Linked DNA regions of Persicimonas caeni. Each later gene encodes a partner of the first gene's protein in a complex. Links are inferred from orthologs where the notes say so. Each region holds a gene or a part of one and is shown on either strand. Other genes may lie near its edges. The genes, in order: FIV42_RS25025 and FIV42_RS21665.

Region 1 (3,298 bases):
AGACCAAGAATCGATGGAGCTGTCGAGCCGCCTCATTGAAAAGACGATCCTCGCCGAACAGGTCGAGGCGAGCGGACTTTGCATCCACGCCGACAACGGGGCTGCGATGAAGGGCTCGACGCTTCTGGCGACGCTGGAGCGCCTGGAGGTGGCCGCTTCGTTTAGCCGCCCGGGCGTCTCCAACGACAACCCTCACTGCGAATCGAGCTTTCGCACGCTCAAATACCGGCCTGGCTACCCCAAAAAGCCGCTCGACGGCGTGCATGAATGGTCTGAGTGGGTCGAGGCGTTTGTCCGCTGGTACAACACCGAGCACTATCACAGCGGGATCGGCTGGGTGACCCCCGAGCAGCGCCACGCGGGCGAAGACGTCGAGCTGCTACAAAGACGCCAAAAGCTCTATGAACAGGCGCGCCAAAAGAATCCCGCACGCTGGAGTCGAAGGCCGCGAGGATGGACGCGCCCCGAAGAGGTGCGGCTTGCGCCGCTCAATTTACAAGAGACGTAGATAATTCAGACGCGACAACTATCTTGACACATACCGACAACAGGGCCTTTCTCCGTGCCCCCTGTGTCCCCGTGGTGAGTTCGCCGTTCTGCCCTGCGACGAGAGGGTTCACCACGGGGAGCACGGGGACACGGGGGATAAAACAACATGGCCTTTCCCCGTGCCCCCCTGTGTCCCCGTGGTGAGTTCGCCGTTCCACCGCAAGGCGTACGGACAGGCTGTGGTTAGGTTTCGTCAGTGAAGTTTCGACACGCGGAGACCGACATGCCAAAGACCCACAGACAACACACCACCGTTCTGATCATCGGCGCCGGCGCCGCCGGCTTGCGTACGGCCATCGAGCTCGCCGGGGCGGGCGTCGAGTGCCTGGTGCTCGGCAAGCGCGACCACGGCGATGCGCATACGAGTTGGGCGGCGGGTGGGATCAATGCGTCGCTGGGGAACCTCGACGAGGAGGATCGGTGGGAGGTGCATGCGGCCGATACCATCCGCGAGGGCCACTACGTGTGCGACCCGACCGCCGTGGAGTTGCTCGCCAAGCGGGCGCCCGAGCGGGTCTGCGAGCTCGACGAGTGGGGCGCGGGGTTTGCGCGCACCGACAACGGCAAGATCAACCAGCGCTACTTCGGCGCGCAGACCTACCGGCGCACGTGCTTTGTGGGCGACCGCACCGGCGCGGCCATCCTCGAGACCCTGGTGCGGCGCGCCCGGCAGCTCGACGTGCCGTATCTGGAGAACGTCTGCATCACCCACGTCGCCACCGACGACGGGCGCGCCTGCGGGGCGGTCGGCTTCGACATCGACTCGGGGGAGTACGTGGCCATCGGCGCCCGCGCCGTGGTCATCGCCGCCGGCGGGTGCACCGCGTTGTACGACCGCAGCACCTCGCGCCCCGACGAGAACACCGCCGACGCGGTCGGGCTGGCTTACCGAGCGGGCGCGCACCTTCGCGACATGGAGTTCATCCAGTTTCATCCCACCGGGATGGTCGAGCCCGAGGACCGCCGCGGTGAGCTTGTGACCGAGGCGGTGCGCGGCGAAGGCGGCCACCTGTTCAACGCCGAGGGCGACCGGTTCATGGAGGAGTACGCTCCCGACGAGATGGAGCTCGCCGCCCGCGACGTCGTCGCCCGCGCCAACGCCCGCGAGATCCGCCAGGGCCGCGGCACCGACGCCGGCGGCGTGCTGCTCGACATCTCCCACCGCGACCGCGACTTCTTGCAGGAGCGTCTCCCGTCGGTCTACGAGCGCTTCCAGGACCTCGGCATCGATATCGCCGAAGACCCGATGCAGGTCGCCCCCACCGCCCACTACGCCATGGGCGGCGTCTGCGTCGACTTCACCACCGGCCAGTCGAGCCTCGACGGGCTATACGCCGTCGGCGAGGCGACGTCGGGGCTGCACGGGGCCAACCGCCTGGGCGGCAACTCCCTGTGCGAGACCGTCGTCTTCGGCCAACTCTGCGGCGCCCACCTCGCCGACGCACTCTCCGACGAGGCCTCACCCAATGAGTCACCCAACCCCTCCCTCGACGACGCCGTTATCGCCCGCTACACCGACGAGCTCGACGATCTCGCCGACCGCAGCGGCGAGCATCGCCCGCAGGATCTAGTCGCCGCGCTGAGGCGCTTGTTGTGGGACAAGGCGGGCATCCTGCGCACGCAGGAGGACCTGGAAGACGGGCTCTCGGAGCTGTCGCAGATCATCGAAAAGGCCGGCGACCTCAGCGTCGACGGCGGCCCCGGCTCCGACAGCTTCCAGTGGGCGGTCAACCTGCGCTTCATGCTCGTCGGCGCCGAGGCCATCTTTCGCGGCGCGCTGATGCGCGAGGAATCACGCGGCGCGCAATACCGCGAGGACCACCCCGACGAAGCCGACGACTGGAAGGTCAATATCCCGTACGGACGCAGCGACGACGGCCACATGGAGCTGTGGACCCGCGAGGTGCCCGAGATCCCCGAGGCGGTGCAAGAGGCGCTCGAAGAGGAGCTGAAGCTCGACTATCACCACCTGGAGTAGAGCCCGGCCCCTCGAGTTGCAGCACTCTCGCTGACAGAAGGCCAGCCAAAGGCCTTGGGCTGGCGTTCTCGCAAGCAAAAACGCCAACCCAAACGAGTCGCGTTGCGGTTTTGGCCAGCGAGAACGCCAACCCAACGACCTTGGTTGCAGCACTCGCCCCCAAAGAACGGCAGCCAAGGGGCTTGGGCTGGCGTTCCAGCAAGAAGAATCGCCAACCCAACGGCCTTGGTTGGCGTTCTAGCAAGAAAAAACTCCAACCCATCGGTCTTGGTTGGCGTTCCAGCAAGAAAAAACGCCAACCTAGCAGCATTGGTTGGCGTTCTGGCAAGAAAAAACGCCAACCCCATGGTCGGGGTTGGCGTTCTCGAGGCTCGTGTGGCGAAACTCCGCGCTTACGCCTCCACCGGCTCGACCGGCTCGTCAGGAACAACGGGCTCGTCCGTCGAGGGGGTCGCCGAGTCATAGATCGACGACAGCGGCGGCATCAGCTGCGAGATGCGCTCTTCCGAACCGTCCAGCGACAACGCCGCGTCGACGAGCTTGCGCGCCGCCGAGTAGGCGCGTTTGGCGCTCGTGCGCGCGTCGAACAGCGCCTGCATCGCGGCCACGCGCTCGGCCTCCTCGGAATCGGCGGCTTCGAGCTTGGCCTTCAGGTTGGCATGCGCCTCCCGGGCGCGCTCGAGCGCGGCATGGCCGTCGGGAAATTCACCCGTCATGAATTCGATCGCCGTGGCCATCGCCGCCGAGGTACGGTCGACGCCCAAGTGAGAG
Region 2 (3,065 bases), 870 kb from region 1 along the record:
GCCTTCGGTAACTTGGTGCCGCGTGACGTCGCGTCGCGTAACGCCAAGTACATGGTCGACGCGGGCTTGGGTGTCGGACCGCAGCACAACGCGGTCTACCTCGACTTCAGCCACGCCATCAAAGAGCAGGGCCGTGATGCCATCAAGGAGAAGTACGGCAACCTGTTTCACATGTACCACAAGATCACCGACGAGAACCCGTACGAGCAGCCGATGCGCATCTTCCCGGCCGTTCACTACGTGATGGGCGGTCTATGGGTCGACTACAACCTGATGAGCAACCTGCCGGGACTCTTCGTCGCCGGTGAGGCCAACTTCTCGGACCACGGCGCCAACCGCCTGGGCGCCAGCGCCCTGATGCAGGGCCTAGCCGACGGCTACTTCATCGTCTCGCGCGCGGTCAGCAACTACCTGGCCGAGAACCGCTTCGAGATCACCGACGTGAGCACCGACCAGGGTGAGTTCAAAGAGGCTGAAAAAGAGGTCCGCACGGGCATCGACAAGCTTCTCGAGCTCAACGAGAAGGCCAAGGCGAAGCCGGCCGACCAGCAGCGCACGGTCATGGACATCTACCGTGACCTGGGCGAAATCATGTGGGACAAGGTTGGCATCGCGCGCACCGGCGAGGGCCTCAAGAAGGCGCTCGAAGAGATTCCGAAGCTTCGCGAGGAGTTCTGGTCGGGCGTAATCATCCCCGGCGATGACGACACGTTCAACAAGTACCTCGAGGTCGCCGGCCGCGTGGCCGACTTCCTCGAGCTCGGTGAGCTGATGGCCCGCGACGCGCTCGAGCGCGACGAATCGGCCGGCTGTCACTTCCGCGAGGAGCACCAGACCGAGAAGGGCGAAGCGCTGCGTGACGACGAAGCCTACGCCTACGTCGCGGCCTGGGAATACCAAGGAATGAACGAAGCGGAGAAGCTGCACAAAGAGCCGCTCGAGTTCGAATTCGTCAAGCTAAAGCAGCGTAGCTATGAGTGATACGAGCGGCAAAGACAGCCTCCAAGTACAGAAGGCTACCGGTCAAGGAGTACGAGCCATGGCTCAAGGAATGACCCTGCATCTGAAAGTTTGGCGCCAAAAAGACGCCAACTCGCCCGGCAGGCTCGAGTCGATCACCGCCGAGGACATCACCGGCGACATGTCGTTTCTCGAGATGATGGACCTGGTCAACGAGCGCCTGGTCCAGGACGGCAAAGAGCCCGTCGAATTCGACAGCGACTGCCGCGAGGGTATCTGCGGCACCTGCGGTCTGACGATCAACGGGCAGGCCCACGGCCCCGAGCGCGGCACCGCGGTGTGCCAGCTGCACATGCGCAGCTTCTCGAACGGCGACACCATCGTCATCGAGCCGTTCCGCGCCCGCGCCTTCCCGGTCGTCAAAGACCTGGTCGTCGATCGCGCAGCGTTCGACCGCATCATCCAGTCGGGCGGCTACACCTCGGTGACCACTGGCCCGCACGCCGACGCCAACACCCACCTGGTGCCCAAGCCCGACGCCGACCGCTCGTTCTTCGCGGCGACCTGCATCGGCTGCGGCGCCTGCGTGGCGGCTTGCCCGAACGCGTCGGCCTCGCTGTTCACCAGCGCCAAGCTCACCCAGTACGCGATGCTCCCGCAAGGCCAGGCCGAGCGCGAGATTCGCACGATCCGCATGATCAACCAGATGGACGAGGAGGGCTTCGGCAACTGCTCGAATATCGGAGAGTGTTCGGCGGTCTGCCCCAAGAATATCGAACTCGAGAATATCTCGCGCATGCGCCGCGAGTACCTGCGCGCCATCTTCAAGATGGGCGGTCAGGCCGAGCACACCGACTGAGCAGTCGTTGTACGAGCACAAAGAAAAACGGCGGCCGGGGCAACCCGGCCGCCGTTTTTTTGTGTCGAGCGCTTAGCGCTTAGTACGCTCCCGGCTCTCTCGGGTACTCGTCGTCATCGTCGTCATCGTCGTCGCCGCTCTCGTCGGCTTCGACTTCGCCTCTGGGAAAGTCGTACTGCTCGGAAGGCGTCTCCCAGTCGAAGTTGATCGGCTCTTCGACGACCGGCTCGTAGCTGTCGTCGTCATCGTCGTCGTCGTCGCCGGGCATCGGCGTTTCGCCGTCGTCGTCATCGTCGTCGTCGCCGGGCATCGGCGTTTCGCCGTCGTCGTCATCATCGTCGTCGTCGCCGGGCATCGGCGTTTCGCCGTCGTCGTCATCGTCGTCGTCGCCGGGCATCGGCGTTTCACCGTCGTCGTCATCGTCGTCGCCCGGGGTCGGCGTTTCGCCGCCGTCTTCGTCGGCCACGCAGATGGCGGTGGTGCAGGCGGTGCAACCGGCGTCTTCAGCGGTCACCGGCTCGGTCGGGCACGTCTGGGAGTTGTCACCAGTGACGATGTCGCCGCCCAAATTGTCGATCTCGGCCACGAGCTCGTCGACGGTGCACTGAGCGAGCTCGAAGTTATGGATGGCGATGAAGTCGCCGTTGACCCACTCGAGGCACGACATGTCCAGGTGTGACAGCTGCGGGTTGCGCTCCAAGACCACGTCGCCCCACACGGTGGTGAGCACCGGCGCTGCCAGGCTCTTCAGGCCACCGTTGAAGTGGACTTTGAAGTCACCGTTGACCACGACCAGGCTCGGCAGGCAAAGGCATTCGAGGCCGTCGCTGTGCTCGAAGATGAACGTGCCCATCACGCAGGTCAGCTTGGGCAGCTCGAGGTTGGTCAGCGCGTCGTTGCCCGCGAAGATGAGGTCGTCGCCCACGCCGAACAGGCTCTCGAAGCTCGCCGACTGGAGCGCCGGGTTGCCGAAGACGTGCAGGTAGCCCGAGACCTCGCGAAGCGTGTCGAACGAGATGCTGGTCAGCGCCGAGTTGCCCTCGACGACCAGGCCTTCGCCGGTCTCCTCGAGGTTGGGCAGGCTGATATCTTGCAGCGCGGTGTTGTCGGCGATGCCGATAAAGCCGCCGGTGCTTCGCAGCCCGCTCAGCGCGCTCAAGTCGGTGATGTCGTCGGTGTCTTGAACAAACAGGTGATTCTCGACGGTAAAGCAACTCAGCCCGTCGAACTGGGCCAGATCGGACTG

The links.
Region 2: the proteins of FIV42_RS25025 (region 1) and FIV42_RS21665 are in contact, whole or in part, in a solved structure (PDB 1NEK), measured with the Escherichia coli proteins. The link is inferred for Persicimonas caeni from one-to-one orthologs.

Annotation. Positions count from the first base shown.
Region 1 is NZ_CP041186.1:6,740,374-6,743,671, reverse strand. The notes cover bases 168-3,149. They hold FIV42_RS25025 (L-aspartate oxidase), read left to right. Parts: upstream 168-772; coding sequence 773-2,527; downstream 2,528-3,149. Other genes in these bases: FIV42_RS25020 (hypothetical protein), read right to left, coding at 2,920-3,149; FIV42_RS25030 (IS3 family transposase), read left to right, coding at 168-508. Also shown: more of FIV42_RS25030, read left to right, coding at 1-167; more of FIV42_RS25020, read right to left, coding at 3,150-3,298. UniProt on the Escherichia coli protein: Two distinct, membrane-bound, FAD-containing enzymes are responsible for the catalysis of fumarate and succinate interconversion; the fumarate reductase is used in anaerobic growth, and the succinate dehydrogenase is used in aerobic growth.
Region 2 is NZ_CP041186.1:5,867,205-5,870,269, forward strand. The notes cover bases 187-2,935. They hold FIV42_RS21665 (succinate dehydrogenase/fumarate reductase iron-sulfur subunit), read left to right. Parts: upstream 187-1,051; coding sequence 1,052-1,819; downstream 1,820-2,935. Other genes in these bases: FIV42_RS21660 (fumarate reductase/succinate dehydrogenase flavoprotein subunit), read left to right, coding at 187-981; FIV42_RS30310 (hypothetical protein), read right to left, coding at 1,899-2,935. Also shown: more of FIV42_RS21660, read left to right, coding at 1-186; more of FIV42_RS30310, read right to left, coding at 2,936-3,065. UniProt on the Escherichia coli protein: Two distinct, membrane-bound, FAD-containing enzymes are responsible for the catalysis of fumarate and succinate interconversion; the fumarate reductase is used in anaerobic growth, and the succinate dehydrogenase is used in aerobic growth.